Bdellovibrio bacteriovorus: one gene and its partner. The protein of the gene in region 2 interacts with the protein of the main gene of each other region in a pairwise test. Links are inferred from orthologs where the notes say so. Each region holds a gene or a part of one and is shown on either strand. Other genes may lie near its edges.

Region 1 (10,509 bases), 540 kb from region 2 along the record:
TTTGATGATCTGGAATTGTTGCTGGTGCATACTGGTAACAAACTTGCGACCCACGAACACCTGCGCACTTTGCCAGTCTTCCCGACGGCGGGGCTTGAAAGCGCCATGCTGACGATCCGGGATGCTTTTGACAAGATTGACAGTGCTCGTTTTGTTGAAGGTGTGAAAGCCTATGCCCAGGAATTATTAAAACTGAACTTTACCTGCGAACCGACACTGAAACTATTGGCGGACATCAATCAAATCCCTGGAGTCAAAGCCGCCAAAGGTTGTGGCGCTTTGGGGGTGGATGTGATGGCGATTGTGACGGCCAAAGGTGAAACTGCAGGTGTTAAAGCCTACTGTGAAAGCAAGGGCCTGTCCGTGCTTTCTTCCTCTGATAAAATCTCGTCCGGACTTCAGGTCCGAGGTAGCCTATGAAACAAGTGACTGTATCTGCTCCATCCAATATCGCCCTTATCAAGTACATGGGTAAAATTGAGGGCTCTGGCAATAAACCGACCAACGGTTCGTTGTCCTATACTTTGGAAAACCTGCGCACCTATGTTCGCCTGACTGAAATCGACGGCGCACAAGATCAGTGGAAACCCTTGGTTCGTGAAGACCTGCAAAAAATCGAATTGTCTGAAAAAGGCCAGCAGCGCTTTATCAAGCACCTGCAAAATCTAAAGGACAAGTGGGGCGTAAAACAAAGTTTCCTGATTGAGTCTGCGAACAATTTCCCATCAGACTGCGGTCTGGCCAGCTCGGCTTCCAGTTTTGCGGCCCTGACTTTGGCGGCGGCAGAAATGTTCCAGCAGATCAACCCACAGCCATGGGGGACGGATAAAAAATATCTTTCCGAGCTTTCCCGTCAGGGTTCGGGTTCTTCCTGCCGTTCCTTGTTCACACCGTGGGCGCTGTGGCAGCATGAATACGCCGAGCCGATGGCGTTTGAAGTCAAAAACCTGCACCACATGGTGGTGATTGTCGAAGACTCTAAAAAAGAGGTTTCCAGTTCTGAGGCGCACAAACTTGTGACCACAAGCCCGCGTTTCACCGGTCGTCCAGAGCGTGCGGAATTGCGCCTGAAAGACCTAAGCATGGCCTTGCAGTTCAATGACTGGCATATCGCGCGTCAGATCGTCTGGGATGAGTTCATCGATATGCACCGTTTGTTTGAAACCAGCACGCCGTCTTTCACTTATATGAACGATGGATCCAAAAAGGTTCTGGAAGATTGCCAGGCGTTTTGGAACAAATGGCAAGATGGCCCTTTGGTGACCATGGATGCGGGTGCCAACGTGCACTTGTTGTTCCGTCATGATCAGAAAAAACAGTTCGCGCAGTATCGTGAGCATTTTGAAAAGGACTTCAAGGTCATGGCCTTTGAAGGTGTGAAAGACAATGTCCATTGATTTCACCTGCAAAGCCTTTGGTAAATGTATCATAGCTGGTGAGCACGCGGTTTTGCGTGGTGTGCCGGCGGTGGTGTTTCCCATCCAGTCCCGCAATCTGGATTTAAGTTATTCCCGCGGCGAGCAGCCGTTGGAACTGCGTCTGGTCGGGGATCACGGCAAAGAATTGCAATTGCTGGTGTGGGGCGTGCTTGAAAAGGCGTGCGAGCTTAAAGGCATTAAACGCTCCGATTTAAAAGGCACCTTGTTGCTGGAATCCTCCATTCCTGTGGGGGCGGGCATGGGCGCTTCCGCCGCGCTTTGTGTGGCCCTGACCCGTTGGTTGGGATATCTGGGGTATGTTGTTGAAGAGGACTACTATGAATTCGCCCGCAATTTGGAAAACCTGTTCCATGGTGAATCCAGCGGCGTTGATATTGCCGTTGCCTTAAGTGGTGAAGGTCTGCGTTTTGTACGTAATGGCGAAAAGAAGCCTCTGACCCCGGCGTGGAAACCGCACTGGTACATCTCTTATTCTGGCAAACGCGGTGTCACCGTGGATGCTGTGAACAAGGTGAAAGACCTGCTTCTGAAAAATCCCACAGTGGGTGAAAAGATCGATCAGCAGATGGCTGAAGCCGTGGGCATCTTGGAAACAGCCCTGAAGATGGATGAAAAAACAGGCCTGCCAGTTTTGGCAAAAGCCCTGACCCTGGCAGGTGACTGCTTTGAAAAGTGGGACCTGAACGAAGGCGAACCCGCAAAACACATCGCCTGGCTCAAAGAACAAGGCGCCCTGGCCGTAAAACCAACCGGTTCTGGCGGTGGCGGCTACGTCTTGTCCCTGTGGACCTCACTGCCCCCGGCAGAAATCCAATCTCAATTAATCCCCTGCTAAAAGGTGCCTGGTTGAAGGCGGCGAGCATGAAGAAAAAGTCAGGCATTTCGCAAGCATTGTCAGCGGTATCGCAGCTGCAAAAGGACGTTCAAAGTCATGCGGATGCCAGTCGCGCCGTCGTCTTGCAAAGATTCTTCAAAACCGGAAAAGGCGAGTATGCTGAGGGCGATGTCTTTTTAGGTCTGACCGTTCCGCAAAGCCGTAAAATCGCCAAAAAGTATGCTTCCGCTCTTAGTTTGAAAGAGCTTGATAGTCTGGTGAAGTCCGCGAATCACGAAGAGCGTCTGATAGCTCTGCTGATTTTGGTGTCGCAGTTTCAAGAGGCCACTGAAAAAGAACAAGCCCGTATCTTTAAGCTTTATATCAAGAATTCAAAGTACGTGAACAACTGGGACCTGGTGGACACCTCCGCACCAGCCATTGTTGGTGGCTATCTGCTGAATCGAGATCGTTCTGTTTTGCAGGAACTTGCGACATCCAAGAACCTGTGGCAGCGCCGGATTGCCATGCTGGCGACTTTTCATTTTATCTATAATGGCGAGTCCGCCGACACGCTTAAGATCGCAAAGCTTCTGTTGAAGGACGAGCACGACCTGATTCACAAGGCGGTGGGCTGGATGTTGCGGGAAATGGGTAAAAGAGTCAGCGAAGAAAAACTGCTGAAGTTTCTGGATCAATATGCGGCCAAGATGCCAAGAACGATGCTGCGCTATTCTTTGGAAAAGCTGCCTGCAGAAAAACGCAGGCATTACATGAATAAATAAACAGGCGCAGTTCACGCCTGCGCCAAGACTGAACGGGTTAGCGGTGCTGACAAGAGTAGCTGTACAGCGCAATACTGCCAGCGACGGTGGCATTCAGGGATTCCACGCTCTGGGTAGCTACAGACAGGCGCTGCAGGTTCTTAATCCCACTGAAGCCAGGACCTTCTTCGCCCAAGGCAATACGCACATTTTTCGGCCATTTGAAATTCGCGACACTTTCGCCCTTCATGTCCAAAGCATAGATCTGATCATTGTTGGAAACAAAGTCTGCAAATTTACCGATCTTAAACAACGGCAGTTTCAGCAAAGCCCCCGCGGAAGCCTTGATCGCTTTGGGATGGTACGGGGAACAGCTTTCTTCGGTCAGAATCATTTTGCTCGCACCAAATGCCAAAGAGGAACGCGCCAAAGCGCCCAGGTTGGAAGGATCGCCCAAGGGGGAGATCACTTCCAGGCCTTCAGCTTTTGCAGCTGTAAGCGGAGCGATCTCTTTCGGTTCCAGAACCAGAAGATTGTAGTGCGTGCCCACGACGTCAATTTCGTTAAACAGTGCTTTGGGCAGTTTGAAAACCGGGATGCGCTGGCCTTTAAGCTTAGGCGCGGTCATCGTCACGGACTTCAGGTCCTCGTGCACGATTTCACCCTTGATGCGGAAGTTCGGGTTTTCCAAAAACTCTTCGATCAGCTTTTCGCCCATCAGAATAAATTCAGAATGCTTTTTAATTCCGCGCGCAGAGCTGAGGTCGCTCCAGCGGCGGAAATGGTCGTTGGTTTTAGAGCTGATTTCAATCACGGCTGTTCCTACTCGCGGCGGTAAAGTTTCAGGTCGAAGTATTTCTGCGGACCTTTGATGATACGAATCTTGGTTCCGTCCAGGTCTCTGAAGACAATCACGTCATAGAAGTGGGTCGGATCCATGGCGATCTTACCATAGAACAACGGACCGTCCGCCTCCAGCCAACCGGTGGCTTTGTGTGTGAACAGGGCATGGGACTTGATGCGCAATGTGGACAGAGCGTCGCCTTCACGCATTTCCAGATTCACAAACCAGATGGAGTTGTGATCATAAGCCACCCAGTCGCCCTGGAGCTGTTCGCAAGTGACCGGAGTCAGTGAAACAAACGTTGGCCATGGAATGACGGGGTCACCACCCGGGCCGCGGGCATGGGCTGAAATACTGAAAACAGCGAGAATTACTAACAGGAGTGTTTTCATAAAGTAGCTTCCTCCGATTGTCTGAAGTGCACAGATGATTGCGGATTAAAGTAATAACCTTTGCGGTCGCGCAGGATGTATCTTGGGCTTTCCATGTCAGGCTCAAGCAGGGCGCGCAGACGTTTGATCGAAACGTAAATCAGATTGTCATGCAGTTCAGGGTCATAAGCCTGCTGCCAGATGATTTCTATCAGATCTTCCTTGGAATAACGGGTGCCGGCTTTTTTGATGAACAATAAAGCCAGGTCAAAAAGAATATGCTGATTGCGGAAGTCAATCAGGCCCTTGGTGCGCTCCTGAACACTGCGCGCCGCCTCGTCGATCTGGAAATCAAACTGAGGTGCATTGCGAACAATATCTTCAGGGCACATTTGACGGATGAATTTATAAACGCGCGGCAGACGGGTTTTGTCGGTTCCACGCAAAGCCAGTTCGGCGTAAATGCGATAGGCTTCTTTGTTGCCCAGTTCGCGGTTTACAAAGGCCATCTGCGCCAGAATACGGGAAATCAGCAGGTGGAAGCCGTGCAGTTTGGCCTGTTCATAGCAGTCCCACAAAAGATCATTCGCAGCTTCCAGCTTCCCGGTTTGGGTGAAGATATGGGTGCGCAACAGACGCGACGTCAGCTGCATTTCAGCGTTGTCCATCTCTGCCAGAATGGTGTCGAGTTTGTTCAGTTGCAGCAGGCTTTGAGCAAATTGAGCGGGTTCAAAGGCGCGGGACATTGCATTGGTGAACAGCGCGCGCACCAAGGTGTCGAGATCGCCAGATTGTGTGGCTTTCTCAATGGCTGAGTTGATGTAGTCTTGAGATTCCTGCAATTTGCCGTTGGCCAAAAGCCAGGAGCCGATCAGGTTTTCAGCCATGCCCTGCAAGCGCTCATCCGAAGTGTTTCGGCTTAAATTGATCGTTTGATCAATAACGGATTGAGCTTCAGAAAGCTCTTCCAACTCATGACAACACTGGAAGTAAAGACGGGCGGATTCAATCCAGTCTTGGGACTGTCCGCGGGCCGAGGCTTCCACCATGGCCTCTTCGCTCAATAAACGGGCCTCGTGCAGCGCCCCTTTACGGTGCTGCAAACGTGCCAGTTGCAATGAGGTGTTCTGGGTGGAGTCAGACATCAGTATTTAGCCCAGCGTCTTTTTTCTTCGTTGGAAAGTTCGTCCATCAAAAGCTCTTCGCCTTCGTCTTCTTCCGGCAAAGGCATGTTCTTGATTTTTTCATAAACGACCAAGCGACGTTCATGTGGGGTCTGCGGCAGGGAATACGCCACGTCCTGAACCAGTTTGTAGTACTCGGCCCAGTCTTTTTTCGCAGCTTCAATCTCAGGACCCACGCCGGGGCCTTTCATGAAATAAACGCGGCCGCCGATTTCAAGGCAGCTGATCACGTTCCCAAGGGTGTTGCCAATATCTTCAACTGCGCGGGTGATGGCGCCGCGGACAGGGTAAACACAGTGCTTGTTGATGTTGCGGCCCAGGATGTCAAGCTTTTGTAGCTTCATCTCGCTGCGGACATGTTTTAAGAATTCCACACGGCGCTGAACGCCTTCACCCAAAAGGATCTGCTGATCCGGGTACATGATTTTAAGCGGAATTCCCGGGAAGCCCGGCCCGGTGCCCACGTCCAGCAATGGGAACTGAAGGTCCGTGTATTTCATGATGATGATGCTGTCGATAAAGTGTTTGATCGCGACATCGCGCAGTTTCAACAGGCGCGTGAAGTTCTCTTTTTCCTGATTCAGCATCAAAAGGCGGTAAAAGTGCGCCAGTTGCTGCCTTTGGCTGTGGCTGACCAGATCAAATCCGTGATTGCGGAAGACATCAGCAAGGCGATCATTGGCCTCATGGATGTCATAGATCGTCTCTGGTTTCTTATGGCGGCCCATGTTGGAGGTCGCAGGAGGTGCGCCAGCGCCTTTGGACCCATGACGGGCTTCTTGGCGGGCTTTATACGGGCTGTAGTTGGTCTTGTTCTTATGGGCCATAGCAGTCGGGGGAACATAGGTCTAAAGCCCTTAAACCTCAAGTCTTTTCTGCGCCGTGTGTAAAAGCTAAATGCTTGAAAATACGGGCCTCCAGAGGGATATTGAGAACCTATGTCGACGACCAAACTTGATTCCATCAAAGATAACGCCCTGGCGGCCTTTAAAGCGGCCCCCAGCTCCAAAGACCTCTATGATCTGAAAGTTCAGTACCTGGGTAAAAGCGGGTCCCTGACTGAAATCATGAAAGAAATGGCTTCTTTGCCGAAAGAGGAAAAACCTCTTTTTGGTAAAAAAGTGAACGAAGTGAAGCAGCTTCTAGAAGCCGCTTACACCGAGGCCGAAGATGCTCTTAAAAAACAAGAGATCTCTGCAAAAATGGCGGCTGAGGAAATCGACATGACCTTGCCGGCGTTCTCTCAACCAAAAGGGACTGCGCACCCGGTGAACATCGTGGTGGAAGAAATCTTCACTGTGATGTCCCGCCTGGGTTACAGCATCCGCACCGGTCCGATGATCGAAAAGGATTACTATAACTTTGAAGCCCTGAACATCCCGGCGGACCACCCGGCGCGAGACATGGCGGATACCTTCTTCGTCGACAAAACCCACGTTCTAAGAACTCACACGTCTCCGATTCAAATCCATTCTTTGGAAAATGAAGAACTTCCACTGCGTGTGATCGGCACGGGTCCGGTGTTCCGTTGCGACAGTGATATTTCACATCTTCCGAATTTCCACCAGATTGAAGCTTTGTGCGTGGATGAGAAAATCTCCATGGCGGACCTGAAAGGGACCATCAGCTTCTTCGTGCGTGAATTTTTCGGCCCGGGTCTGAAAACCCGTTTCCGTCCCAGCTATTTCCCTTTCACCGAACCTTCGGCGGAAGTCGACTGTTCTTGCCCGATCTGCAAGGGCAAAGGCTGTTCTTTGTGCAAACAAAGCGGCTGGATTGAAATCGGCGGTTGCGGTCTGGTGAACCCGAAAGTGTTCCAGGCAGCTAAAATTGAATATCCTAAATGGCAGGGCTTTGCTTTCGGCTTTGGTGTTGAGCGCATGGCCATCATCAAGTACGGCATCGAAGACATCCGCTTGTTCCCTGAAAACGACGTAAGATTCTTAAGGCAGTTTGTAAAATGAAGATCAGCTTAAAATGGCTCCATGATTATGTAGACGTGACCGAATTCTTCCAAAAGCCAGAAGTCCTGGCGGAAGCATTGACCCGTGGCGGTTTGGAGGTTGAAGAAATCACCAATCGTGCGAAAGACTTCAATCACGTGGTGATTGGTCACATCCTTGAAAAAGACAAACACCCGAATGCTGACAAGCTTTCTTTGTGCCGTGTTTCTACGGGCGAGGGCGTTGTTCATCAGATCGTGTGTGGCGCACAAAACCACAAAGCTGGCGACCGTGTGATCGTGGCTTTGCCGGGTGCGGTTTTGCCGGGGAACTTTGCGATTAAAAAATCCGCAGTTCGTGGCGTGGATTCTGCCGGGATGCTGTGCTCTTTGAAAGAGCTGGGCCTGGCGACGGAATCGGAAGGCATCGCGATTTTGCCAGCGGATGCTCCGGTGGGTAAAGCGTACGCTGAATACGGCGGTTATGATGACGTGACTTTCGAATTGAAAGTCACGGCGAACCGTGCGGACTGTCTGTCTCACTTTGGTCTGGCACGCGAAGTTTCGACATTGTTCGGGAAAGAACTGAAAGTTCCTTCCACAGAAGTCAAAACCAACGGCAAATCCACCAAGTCTGAAATTGCTTTGGACGTTAAAGCCTTCGATCTGTGCCCGCGTTACGCGGGCCGTTTCTTGAAGGGTGTGAAAGTGGGCCCAAGCCCGGCTTGGTTGAAATCCCGCCTTGAAAGCGTGGGCATGAATTCCATCAACAACATCGTGGACGTGACAAACTACGTGATGTTGGAGCTGGGTCAGCCGTTGCACGCTTTTGATGCGGCTTTCATCAACGGCAAAAAAATCATCGTGGACCGTGCAACAGCGGGTGAAAAATTCATCACTTTGGACGGAACCGAAATCGCCCTGAGCGGCGCTGAACTGACCATTCGTGATGCCAATCATCCGGTGTGTCTGGCGGGCGTTGTGGGTGGTAAAAACTCTGGCGTTTCTGATTCCACGACCGAAGTGTTCCTGGAAGCTGCTTACTTCCTGCCGATGAGTGCGCGTAAAACTTCACGTTCGCACGGTATCGACACGGATTCCTCTTACCGCTTTGCCCGGGGTGTGGATCCGGATGGAACTTTGCGCGGTTTGAACCGTGCAGCGGCTTTGATTCTGGAAGTGGCGGGTGGCGAAGCGTATGCTGACCATCATGACTTCTATCCAAACCCGGTGAAAAAAGCGCCAGTGACGATCACCATTAAAACGGTGTCTGAACGTTTGGGTTATGAAGCGGAAGAACACAAATTCGTCGATTTCATGAAACGGCTGGGGTGTGAGATCACTAAAAATGGTGAGACCTTCACCGTGCTTCCTCCGACCTTCCGCTTTGATATCGAACAAGACATGGACCTGGTCGAAGAATACGCTCGCCTGAATGGGTATGAGCATATTCCAGAGGCGTTGCCTGCTTTGGCGGCAGCTCCGAGCTTCCAGGACAAGACCTTTATGTTGAACCGTACCACCAGCGAACTTTTGCGTGGTGAGGGCTTCCAGCAGGCAGTGAACTTTGCCTTTGTCGGCTCCAAAGCTCAGAAAGCTTTCCTGGGTTCTTTGGAATCCATGAAAGCAGCGGGCCTGACGGTGACTGAAAAAGAGATCCGCATCCTGAATCCTCTGAACGAGGAAATGGACGTGATGCGTGGTTCTTTGAGCTTTGGTCTGTTCAGAAACCTGAACAACAACTTCCACTCTGGCAACATGCAGGGGCGTCTGTTTGAAATGGGCAGCACCTTCCATGTGAAAGAGGACGGCGGTTTTGCTGAAGGCAGCCGTGTGGGGATGGCGATCTGGGGTCGCGCCAGCAACCTTTGGAACAAATCTCTGGATTATCCGGTTGTTTATGAACTTAAAGCGGCAGTTGAAGTGCTGTTGAAGTCTTTGAATATCTCTTCTTACACTTGGGTGACTCCGGCGAATAAGTCTGAGGTTCCGGGGTTCTTGCACCAAGGGCAGTTCGCTCAGTTGTTGGTGGAAGGTAAGAAAGTGGGCTTCATCGGGACCGTGCATCCGTTGCTTTTGGAAGACAATAAGATCCGTGTTCCTGCGGCTTTGGCTGAATTGGATCTGGATCAGCTTTATAAAGGCCAGCCTCGTCCATACCGTATCCAAAGCGTGTCCAAGTTCCCGGTAGTGGAGCGTGACTTTGCCTTTGTGATGCCAAAAACCCTGAAAGTCGGCGATGTCCTAAAAGACATCCGCAAGGCGGGAGCAGGTCTTCTTTTGAATGTGGACGTCTTTGACTTGTATGAAGGCGATAAGATGGAAGCGGGCAAAAAATCCGTCGCCATCCGTATCTGGCTGCAGGATAAGAATGCCACACTGCAAGAAACCCAGATTAACGAGACAACAACCAAGATTCTAGAGAGTTTGAAGAAGAATTTTGATCTTTCTGTGAGATAAATTCTTGATTGTTTTCAGTTAGTTGTTAGGCTTAAGGCATAGCCGCAGTGCTGTAGCCCGCAGGGCGAAAGCTGAAGCAGCGCTTGAAGATATTTAATTGGAGTGAATGACTATTATGGCAGGCCAGAACTTAGGTAAATCAACTGTGACTAAGGCCGATATCGTCGAGAACGTATATCAGAAGATTGGTTTCTCCAAAAAAGAGGCTTCTGAATTGGTGGAACTTGTTTTCGACACCTTGAAGACTGTTCTTCAAGATGGCGAAAAAGTTAAGATTTCTGGTTTCGGTAATTTCGTTGTTCGTGGCAAAAACGAGCGCATTGGTCGCAACCCTCAGACAGGGGAGCAGATCAAGATCTCTGCACGCCGTGTTCTTACCTTCCGTCCGTCTCAAGTTTTGAAGGCGATGCTGAATGGTGAGGAATACGCTCACTTGAAAGATGAGGACGATGATGACGACTACGACGACAATGAGTAATCCGTCCCTGGAGGTCGAAAGTTCTGAACTTTCACTAGGGGACCATCATATTGATTTCATCGAGCAGGCTGAAGTTGCCACTTCAGTCCCGGTGACGGCGACCTCTCCGATTTCCATCCCAGCCATGCTGTGTGATGAAAAACTTCTGGAAGAGATCAACGCGATCCCGGACAAGATGGGTTTCAAAATCGGCGACGTGGCCGAAATCCTGGG
Region 2 (10,335 bases):
CAGGGTTTCAACCGGAGTGCCCTTGTTGGTGACGTTCATGGCGAAATGAACCATCACCGACACTGGTGAGCGAGTCGCAATGCTAATGCTTAACTTTTTGGTATCCAGGTAAATATCATCCCCGTCGCGACGAACCGATTTACCCGTCAGAAGACCCTTCCCGTGAGACTGCACATAATCTTTCGCGATCGAGGCAAACAGGCGCTGTAACGCCACGCCCGAAAACAAATCACGATCAAAGACTTCAATAATAAAATGAAGCATTTCATCGGACTGGATCACGGCCTTTTCAAGCAGATCTTCGCCGTCCACCATGTGATCAAAAGGGATCGAGCAGGCACCCACCCAGGAAACAATGGAAGGTCCCAAAATTCCGTGTTCCAGATAGGCAAACAGCGAGCGAAGCTGAGAACCGTCATAGGCAAATTTCTTTTCAATAAATGAAGCTTCCATCCGCACTACTCCTTAAAAAGATGTTTCACATCAATGTTGGCTGAAGCAAAAGCCCGCTTGGAACGAAGACAGGACTCACACTGCCCGCACCACTTGTCGCCCGAGAAATAGCAAGGCCAAATCAATTCCCAGGGAATCTTCAGCCCCTGCCCCAACCGCACGATATCAGGCTTTTTCAAATGAGCCGTGTAACACCCCACCGTCACATGATTGGACGTGGAATACCACAGGGACTTGGTGGCCTGCTCAAGGAACTCGCGGGAATTGTCCGGGAAAGTTGCCGCCTCTTCAGCGTTGAATCCCGGGATGACCGCATCAGCACCTAAAGCTTCTGCGTAAGCCGCCGCAATGTTCAAAAAGATCCCGTTGCGATTGGGAACCCACACTGACTTCGCGGTTTCTTCCGATTTTTGCTGATTGTCGATTTCCACTGCCGCCCCGGTAGGGACCGTCTGATCCTCGACCAGCAAAGACGACTTGTTAAAGTCCTTGAACCATGGAAGCTCGACCACTTTGTGTGGAACCCCCAGGTGTTTTGCGATATTTGCGGAAGCCTCCAGCTCTTTCTTCGCGGCACGCTGCCCGTAATTGAAAGTCAAAGCCAGAACAATTTCATGGTGGTGTTTGATAGCCTCATACGCATTCACCGTCGAGTCCAACCCCGCCGATAAAAGCACTACGACCTTTTTGTTTTTTTTCATGTGGCTGCCTTTAAATCCCGAATAAGAATCTGAACTGTCTTTTGCCCGGCAAAATAGTTCCACTGCAGTTCACCCAGAACATGGTAGAACCCCGGCACATTGGTCAAAGTATCCAACTGGCGCGGTGTCGGAGTAAACAACAACGCTTCCGCAGAAGCCCCGCCATCAGCATCAGCAATTTTCAGACGAAGATGCCCGCCCTTGAGTTCGCGTTTGGACAAGACCTGAACATTCGTGAAATGAATCAAAGGAATCGAGAACCCCGCGCCGAAAGGACCGACGAAGTCATACCACTTCATCAAACCTTCACTGACCTCGGAAAGTCCCGCTTCAACATCATAGAAGATTTCCAGCGGTTTTGGCTTTTCACGCAAATCCGAGAAATGATCCGCCAGCTTACCCACGAAAGTGGAAACCTTGGTTTCCGCAATCTCAAAACCCGCCGCGGCCGAATGACCACCGAAGCGGCTTAGCAATTCCTGTGCAGAAGACATTGCTTCCACAAGACAGGCTTCCTGACCTTGCGGCAAACGCGCACTGCCCACGATCATGCCGTCATCACCCACCGCCCCCACAAAGGCTGGTTTGTTATAGACTTGAGTCAGCTTCGTCGCGATCAACCCAAGAACTCCGCGGTGGAAGTTTTTGGAAGCGACAAACACGAAATCCTGATGAGGCCAGCCTTGAAGTAATTGTTGAGCTTCTGCTTCCGCATCCCCCTGCAATTGCACGCGGGTGGAATTATTCTTCATCACTTGTCGAACCATATCGCGGGCTTGGCTGGGATCATCCAACAAGAATATATCAATCGGAAGAATGCCGGATTCCATACGAGAAAGCGCATTCAGCTTTGGCGCAAAACGAATCGCCACATCCTGACTGGTCAGCGGTCTTCCGGTCAGGTCTAATTCTTCAAGCAAGGCTCGAAGTCCGGCACGCTTGGTTTCAGCAAGCTTCACCAGACCATGCTTTACCAGCACGCGGTTGTCATCCACCAGCGGAACCATGTCCGTCAGCGTACCGATGGTAAAGTAATCCAATACTTCTTTTAAATCCCAATTATTTTTAGGCAGTTGTGGATGATCGTGGAAGTGACGTTTCAATCCACGCAAAAGATAGAAGGCAACACCCGCCCCACAAAGATAACCCAATCCCGACGGACAATCCCCTTGATTGGGGTTCACCACCACAAATGCCGCAGGAATTGTTTCTGCTGGCAAATGGTGATCCGTCAGAATTACATCCACACCCAGTTCATTGGCTTTATCAATCGCCGCGTGCGCGGTGATACCCACATCGACGGTGATGATCAGACTGACACCTTGCTTTTTCAACTCCTCGACCGCATGGGCGTGGAAGCCGTAACCTTCGGCCAGGCGTTTTGGCTGATAGTGCAAAACATCCGGGAACCCCAAAGCCAGCATGCCGGTTTTCAGCAATGCAAGACCGGAAGTTCCATCCAGATCGAAGTCAGCATAGATGCAGATTTTTTCTTTATTCAGGTACGCCTGACCCAGGCGCTCAAGAGCTTGAGACATCCCCTTAAGCACAAGAGGATCTTTCAAATCAGCGAGCTTCGGGAATAGAAGCTTCTCAACATGGGAAGCTTCAGCAAAACCGCGGGCTGCAAGAACCTTTGTGATGAGCTTCGGCCATTGCCCCTCGACATTCGAGGGGATGACTGGCTCATTCTCAGATTCCCGCAGCGTCCACAAAGGATTCATGAAAATCCTTACGCCGCTTTAGCTTTTTTGAACTGGAGCTTGTCCATCAAAAGAACGAAAGGAGCCGCTACGTAGATAGAAGAGTAAGTACCGAAGAAGATACCCACACAGATAGAGAACGCGATGTCCTCAACTGTACCATCAGCAAAGATGTACAGGCAAAGCGCGGAAACGAAAGTGGTACCGGACGTAATCAAAGTACGCACCAACATTTCGTTGATGGACTTGTTGATAACGAACTTGAAGCCCTTATCGTGGTTTCCAGTGTCGATCTCACGGATACGGTCAAACACGACGATGGTATCATTCAGAGAGAAACCAATCAGCGTCATGATCGCAGCCAAAATAGACACATTCACTTCTTTACCCACAAGAACGAAGACCGCCAAAGTGATCACCGCATCGTGGAACAAGCAAAGTACTGCGCCCGGAGCAAACTTGTAATCAAAACGAAGTGCCACGTAGATCAGGATCACCAGCAAGCAATAGAATACTGCCAGCAAACCGTTACGCTTCAACTCCGCACCCACCTGAGGACCCACGGTATCAATACGGCGGATGTCCGGATTGGAAGCCTGGAATTTCTCGGTGATGATGCCACGAACCTTGGTCAGGTCCGCATTCAAAATCTCATTCGTCTCTTTGTCCGTTTTACCTTCACGGCCCTGGAAACGAATGATGAATTCGTTGCCTTCACCGAAGGACTGAACACCCACTTCACCCAAGTCCAGACTCGCCACGGAGTCACGAACCTGATCAATGGTCACACCCTGGTCAAATTTCACCTGGATCTCGGTACCACCCTTAAAGTCGATACCGTAGTTGATCCCGTGAACCGCAAGATAAATCAAAGAAGCAACAACCAGGATCAGGGACACGCCCCCGAAGAACCAGGCTTTACCGACGAAATCAAAACGTCCAAATGATTCTGTATTTTTATTAGCCATATATACCTACTAAACCGACAACTTCTTGAAGTTGAATTTATTCACCAAAGTATCAACGATAACTTTGGAAACGAACACGTTTGCGAACATGGAAGTCACGATACCGATCAACAAGGTCACCGCGAAACCACGCACCGGGCCCGTACCGAAGTACAACAGAACCACCGCCGTCGCCGCCGTCGTCACGTTGGCATCGATGATCGCAGACATCGCACGGTTGTAACCTTCAGCGACAGCCACCTTGATTCCGTGACCCATTCGCAGTTCCTCCCGGATCCGCTCATTGATCAGAACGTTGGCGTCAACCGCAAAGCCCACGGTCAATGCGATACCCGCAATACCCGGTAAAGTCAGAGTTGCACCGAAAGTCGTCAGCAAAGCGAAGATGCCCAGGATGTTCAACCCCAAAGCCACGGACGCCACTGCTCCCATTGATTTGTAGTAAACCAGCATGAAGATCACGATGATCGCCGCACCCACATAGGAACCAAGTTTGGCTTTACCGATAGCATCAGCACCCAAAGTTGGACCCACGCGACGCTCTTCCAACTGCTCCAAAGAAGCAGGCAAAGCACCCGCACGCAAAGAAGTGGAGATCATTTTTGCTTCATCCATCATGCCGTTACGGTCACGACCACCACCCAATGTGATGACAGCAGAACCACCCGCAATACGGTCACGGATGCTTGGAGCGGATTTAACAACTTTATCAAGAACGATGGCCATCTGTTTGCCCACGTTGTTGCCAGTCAAATCAGCGAATTTCTGAGCACCCGCAGAGTTGAACTGCAAAGACACTTGTGGAGAACCGTATTGGTCATAACCCACGAAAGCGTCATCCAAAGCACCACCACCAAGATCAGTGTCAGTTCTTAGCAGGTAAGGAATTGCGCCGGCATCGATCGTCGCCGCATTTGGTGCTTTTTCAAAGTAAACTGCCGTTTTCTCTGGAAGTTTTCCTTTCAAAGCCTCATTCACGCGAGTCACATAGTCAGAGTACTTGGTGTTTTCCATGTTGAAATTGCCAGCTTTTTCCGCCTCAGCAATCATCACCTGAAGTTCCTGAGGTGTCTTTTCATTAGACACGATCATGAAATCCAGTTTCGCAGTTGTATTGATAAGCTGTTTCGCTTTTTCAGCGTCAGCCATACCAGGCAACTGGATCAGGATGCGGTTGGCACCCTGCTGGGAAATAGAAGGCTCGGCCACACCGAATTCATCGATACGGTTACGGATTGTTTCGATGGACTGCTGAATAACGCGGTTTTTGTAGTCATTCAGGTAAGCATCAAAATAACGAGCCGTCACAGAAGTGTCAGTGGAACCAACAACCTGCAAAACAGTGGAATATTTGTCAGAGATGAACTTTTCGACAGCAGCCTTGCCCGCAGCATCAGCCACCACAACCTGAACCTCTCCGGATTCTGGCTTTTCGGATTTAACGTCAGCATAAGCCACGTTTTCCTTGGTCATTTCCGCTTTCATAGTGCTGATCAGACGAGTTGTGGATTCTTTCACCACGCCGTCAACATCCACACCCATAACAAGGTGCAAACCACCCTGGATGTCCAGACCATAATTCAGCTTTTGCTTGGAAGGCCACCAGGACACTTCCGACAAGTTAACCAAGTTAGGCAATACCCACACCAAAGATGCGGCAACGCCCAATACTGCTACAAACGTTCTCCAGCGAAGACCTTCCATTATTTCTTTTCCTCTTGAGTTGCTGCTTTCTGAGATGTTGCGATCTGGCTGCGAAGCATTTTCACCTTAACGCCGTCTGCGATCTCCAAAGTCACAAATTGCTCAGTGATGCCTTCTACACGGCCCAGAATGCCGGAGGAAGTGACAACTTCGTCACCTCTTTTAATTTCAGTCAGGAACTTCTGGTGTTCTTTCTGACGTTTGGACTGAGGGCGAATAATAAGGAAATAGAAGATGACGAAGATAAAGATGAACGGCACAAACATTTCGAAAGCTGATGGCTGACCGCCAGGAGCCGCTGATTGTGCGTGAGCTGTGGATACAAGAAGTCCGTATAACATTGATTCCTCCATAAACTTACAATTCTAACTGACGTTAAAATTCAGCATTATTCTTGGGAAGAATCAATACTTTAGTAGAAAGTCGATCAAAAAGGTTCGGATGCAAGGCGGAGGGCCTTCATCGGCTTTAAGAATCTTTCTTGGCGAAGCGTGTTAAGCAGAAGTCTCTATACTCTGCCCAGCGGCCTTCAGCGATGGCCTCACGCGCCTTTTCCATCACTTTCATATAGAAATGAATGTTGTGGATGGTGTTCAGGCGGGAGCCCAGGATTTCTCCGCTCATGAACATGTGACGCAAGTAAGCCTTGGAATAGTTCTTACAAGTATAGCAATCACATTCCGGATCCAAAGCCGAAGGATCTTCCTTATACTCAGAACGTTTGATGCTGACCTTGCCGTTCCAGGTATAAATCGTCCCGTTGCGTGCCACTCTTGTAGGCATGACGCAGTCAAACATATCAACGCCGGAATCAATTGCGATAATCAAATCCGTCGGCGTCCCAACGCCCATCAGATAACGCGGCTTATTGGCTGGCATTCTTGGTGCCACATCCGGAAGCAATGCGTGCATCAAGTGCATCGGCTCCCCGACGCTGAATCCACCCAATGCATAACCCGGAAGATCCACGGAACAGATCTGCTCCATGGATTTCAAACGATGTTTCAGGCTCAAACCGCCCTGAACGATACCAAACAGCAGACTTTCCTTGCGGGTCATCGCGGCCTGGGAACGCAGCAGCCAACGATAGGTCAGCGCCATGGACTTTTCGATTTCTTCATCGGTGGCCGGGTACTTCAAGCACTCGTCAAAGGCCATGATGATGTCTGAACCCAGGTCCATTTGGATTTCCATGGACTTTTCAGGAGAGATAAAGTGCTTCGCGCCATCAAGGTGCGAACGGAACTCCACACCCTCTTCAGTCATATTGCGAAGCTGGGACAAAGAGAACACCTGGAAACCGCCAGAGTCCGTCAAAATCGGGCCATGCCAGTTCATGAACTTGTGCAAGCCCCCCATGCGCGCGATGGTTTTTTCACCAGGGCGCAAGTGCAGGTGGTAGGTGTTCCCCAAAACCACTTGAGTGCCGCAGTCTTTCAGTTCTTCCGGAGTCATGGCTTTCACGGTGGCCTTCGTACCCACGGCCATAAAGACCGGCGTCTGCACCGGACCGTGTGCGGTCATCAGGGTGGCACGACGGGCATTGCCGTCAGTCGCGTGAACTTTGAATTCACCCAGTTTCATGTTTGCATCTGTTGCAGTGGAATTAGGACCCACGGCTGTGGAATTGTGACCGTCCAACATAACCTCACCCTTCGTGAACTGCCGACTTTGCGGCCGCGACCCAAACTGTCAGATCGCCATAAGAAAAGAGCCGGAACTTTCGCTCAATGGCCCATTGATAGCAAGCTTTTACTCGATTCAAGGAAGAAAATCCGGCGACCAAAGCCACCAGAGTCGACTGCGGCTGATGGAAATTCGTCATCAGGCAATCCACCACTTTGTACTGGTATCCGGGTTGAATCAGCAGCTTGGTAAAGCCACTGAAACCGGCTTCAGACATTTCACCCAAAAGACCCTGAGCCGCACTTTCGAGCGATCTGCTGGTTGTGGTGCCCAGGGACCAGATCCTGCGACCTTCCGCTTTGGCATTCTGAACCGCCGCCCATGTGGAGGCAGAGATTTCCACATATTCTTCGTGCATGTCGTGATCATTCAGATCTTCCGCCGTCACCGGCAGGAAGGTTCCCAGGCCCACGTGCAAAGTGACTTCCAAAACTTTCACGCCCCGTTTTTTCAGACCTTCAATGTCGTCGGCGGAAAAATGCAGACTGGCCGTGGGTGCCGCAAAACTGCCAGGACTTTTATTCCACGCCGTCTGATACCAGGACTCGTCCGCCTCGACAGTGTGACGCTGCTCCCGGGCTTTTTGAATGTACGGAGGCAGTGGCAGTTCCGCCACCTTCTGGAAGTAATCCTCGCCCACTTCCTGACTCAGCCGAACGGTTTGCGGGCGACCTTTTTGCAGCAAGGTCATCTGCACGCCCAACGGAAGTTCCAGCGCCGCACCGATTTTGAATTTCTTGGACGGAAATAAAACTTCCCAGTCCGTGGCATTGATCTGCTTCAGGAAAAGGATTTCAACGTCACCAGAAAAAACCCGGCGCTTTAAGACGCGGGTGTTATTCACCACCAGCACATCGCCGGCGGGAATACGTGACAACAGTTCCTGCAAACTGATTTCCTGAGGCTCTAATTCGCCTTCCACCCACATCACGCGGGACGGCCGCACAGGGGACGTGGCAATAAGCTCTTCAGGGTAGGAAAAGTCCAAATCGGTCAGTTTCATAGGTGGGTTCTGATACCATAAAACCCCCATACGAGGCAGTTTTTTTGTGGCTTCGACCCATGGAAAGGGTTTAAAACAACAACCATGACTTTAGGACCCCTGTTACTTTTACTCTCTGCCCTGCTTCACGCCGCCTGGAATGGCCTGGCCAAGGCTTCTAAAGACAAGGAAAGCTTCCTTTTTCTGACCATTTTACTGAGCGGTTTGCTGACAGCGGTCAGTCTGCCGATCAGCGGGACGGGGTTCATTTTTCCGGACAACCGCGCCTTTGCGATCGCAGTTCTTTCAGGTATTTTTGAGGGGTTCTATTTTCTGACGTTGTCCAAAGCATTGCGAGCTTCAAGTCTTGGCAAATCTTACGCCATCATGCGCGGAGGTGCCATGGTGCTGGTGTGGCTGTATTCCACCGTCCTTTTGGGGGAACGCGCCCACGGCCTGCAGTTCCTGGGAGCTGTTTTTGTTCTTTTAGGAATTCTGGCGATGAACTTCCAGGACCTGCTAAAAGGAAAAAGACAGAGTTTGAAAAACGACATCTGGGCCTATATCAGCGCCGTCTTTATCGCCGGCTATCACCTGGCCTATCATGAGGCTCTGACCGAAAACACCGACCCCAAGCCGCTCTTTTTAGTGGCGATGGTTGTGTCTTTGCCGTTTTTGCTTTACGGAATCCGCAGCGCCCCTTGGCCGCGAATCAAGGCAACCATGACCTCACACCCGGTGCGGGTTCTTTTGTGTGGCACCTTCGCCACGGCATCGTTTTTAATCTTTTTGTATGGCTTAAAGGTCTCGGCCCCCGGCTTTGCAATCTCGCTTAGAAACTCTTCCATCTTTTTTGCGGTTGTATTCTCGGTCTTTTTAAAAGAGTCCCTGACCCGGACACAGATTCTGGGCGCGACCACCATCGGACTTGGAGCTTTGCTTCTAAGCCTTTAAAAAGATCTGGACTGTTTGCATAGTTCAGCGTCTCCTATGATTGTTATTTCACAACAAAAGGAATGCTCACATGAACAAGGTTTATCTTCGTTTCGGTTTGATCACAGCAGCCACAATTTTCACCGCAGCCTGCGCCCACCACCCGGATGTTCGCGCCGGAGCTGACGGCATTCACCGTGTCGTCATTGCCAGCGAAGACACCGATCAAGGTTCCCGCGAAGCCATCCGCCAAGCCAACAGCTTCTGCAAAGAACGCAATCAGACCGCAGCCTTCATCAATGAGTCTTCCAAATACAACGGCGACTACGACGAAAAAACCTATAAAAACGCAAAAAAAGCCAGCAAGGCAGCCCAAGTCCTTGGCAGCGCTACTTACGTTTTGGGCGGCCAAACTGAATCCACCGCTGGCGGCATCGTAGGCCTGGGCGGCGCCGTCGCCGACGGAGTTCTGGGTAACGGCTACAACGTAGAAATGAAATTCAAATGCATGTAAGAAATAAGCGGGATCGTTGATCCTGCTTAGACACGACGATTTGGGGCCCGAGCAAGGGCCCTGTCGGCGCGCCGTTCGGCACGGCATCCTGCCTCGTCGCTTCCGCCTTCGGCGGAGGGCCATCCAGGCCCCGCGAAGGCCTCTCTCTGGCCGCCAGGGCCCTTCCTCGCTCCCCAAATTTTGCTATTTATGAATGATCAACGACCCTGATTTTCAGCGCCAACCCACAAAGCTCAGTGCAAAAAAAATAAAAGCAAAAAAACCGAGAGTCGCGCGCGCGGGCACGTTTAAAAAAACGAAAGAGAAATTGTATCTAGCACCGAGGGGCTTGGGCAGAGTCCTAAAAGCCTGCCCGAAAGCGGGCCTTCGGTGGCGCATGGATGCGCGAACCGGGACGCAGTCCCGGCACCGACTGAGCACGGACGCGTGCCCGCTGTAGCGGCGGGCTTTTAGGACTCTGCCCAAGCCCCGCCTCCGCTCGAAGTAATTTGTATTTAGATTTATTTTAAACGCCTGGGTGAATTTGGGCGTAAGTTTTGATGGTGTCGTCTTCGACACGCTTGTACAGGTGGCTTCGGTTCAAGTCTTGGTGACGAGCCACACCCATTGCGCCAATCACGTGTGCAACGGACTCAAGTGTTTCCTGATGGAAATTCTTTACGCGCACGCGTTTTGTCGGAATGTGCAGGCC

Evidence for each region.
Region 1: the proteins of secD (region 2) and pheT interact in binary tests that used the Escherichia coli proteins (3 or more experiments, as listed by UniProt). The link is inferred for Bdellovibrio bacteriovorus from one-to-one orthologs.

Annotation. Positions count from the first base shown.
Region 1 is NZ_CP020946.1:2,216,158-2,226,666, reverse strand. What follows is about bases 6,977-10,097. They hold pheT (phenylalanine--tRNA ligase subunit beta), read left to right. Parts: upstream 6,977-7,376; coding sequence 7,377-9,818; downstream 9,819-10,097. Other genes in these bases: B9G79_RS10700 (integration host factor subunit alpha), read left to right, coding at 9,964-10,097; pheS (phenylalanine--tRNA ligase subunit alpha), read left to right, coding at 6,977-7,380. Outside these bases: B9G79_RS10750 (hypothetical protein), read left to right, coding at 1-420; mvaD (diphosphomevalonate decarboxylase), read left to right, coding at 417-1,397; B9G79_RS10740 (mevalonate kinase family protein), read left to right, coding at 1,387-2,274; B9G79_RS10735 (DNA alkylation repair protein), read left to right, coding at 2,301-3,038; B9G79_RS10730 (TrmH family RNA methyltransferase), read right to left, coding at 3,076-3,831; B9G79_RS10725 (hypothetical protein), read right to left, coding at 3,840-4,253; B9G79_RS10720 (winged helix-turn-helix domain-containing protein), read right to left, coding at 4,250-5,377; B9G79_RS10715 (16S rRNA (guanine(527)-N(7))-methyltransferase RsmG), read right to left, coding at 5,377-6,243; more of pheS, read left to right, coding at 6,355-6,976; more of B9G79_RS10700, read left to right, coding at 10,098-10,296; B9G79_RS10695 (MerR family transcriptional regulator), read left to right, coding at 10,268-10,509.
Region 2 is NZ_CP020946.1:1,675,758-1,686,092, reverse strand. Bases 3,183-6,129 are described here. They hold secD (protein translocase subunit SecD), read right to left. Parts: upstream 5,530-6,129; coding sequence 3,835-5,529; downstream 3,183-3,834. Other genes in these bases: tgt (tRNA guanosine(34) transglycosylase Tgt), read right to left, coding at 5,998-6,129; yajC (preprotein translocase subunit YajC), read right to left, coding at 5,529-5,870; secF (protein translocase subunit SecF), read right to left, coding at 3,183-3,825. Also shown: B9G79_RS08040 (DUF366 family protein), read right to left, coding at 1-453; 7-cyano-7-deazaguanine synthase QueC, read right to left, coding at 459-1,154; single-stranded-DNA-specific exonuclease RecJ, read right to left, coding at 1,151-2,878; more of secF, read right to left, coding at 2,887-3,182; more of tgt, read right to left, coding at 6,130-7,173; tRNA preQ1(34) S-adenosylmethionine ribosyltransferase-isomerase QueA, read right to left, coding at 7,178-8,218; B9G79_RS08000 (DMT family transporter), read left to right, coding at 8,303-9,151; B9G79_RS07995 (hypothetical protein), read left to right, coding at 9,222-9,644; B9G79_RS07985 (FMN-binding glutamate synthase family protein), read right to left, coding at 10,150-10,335. UniProt on the Escherichia coli protein: Part of the Sec protein translocase complex. Interacts with the SecYEG preprotein conducting channel. SecDF uses the proton motive force (PMF) to complete protein translocation after the ATP-dependent function of SecA.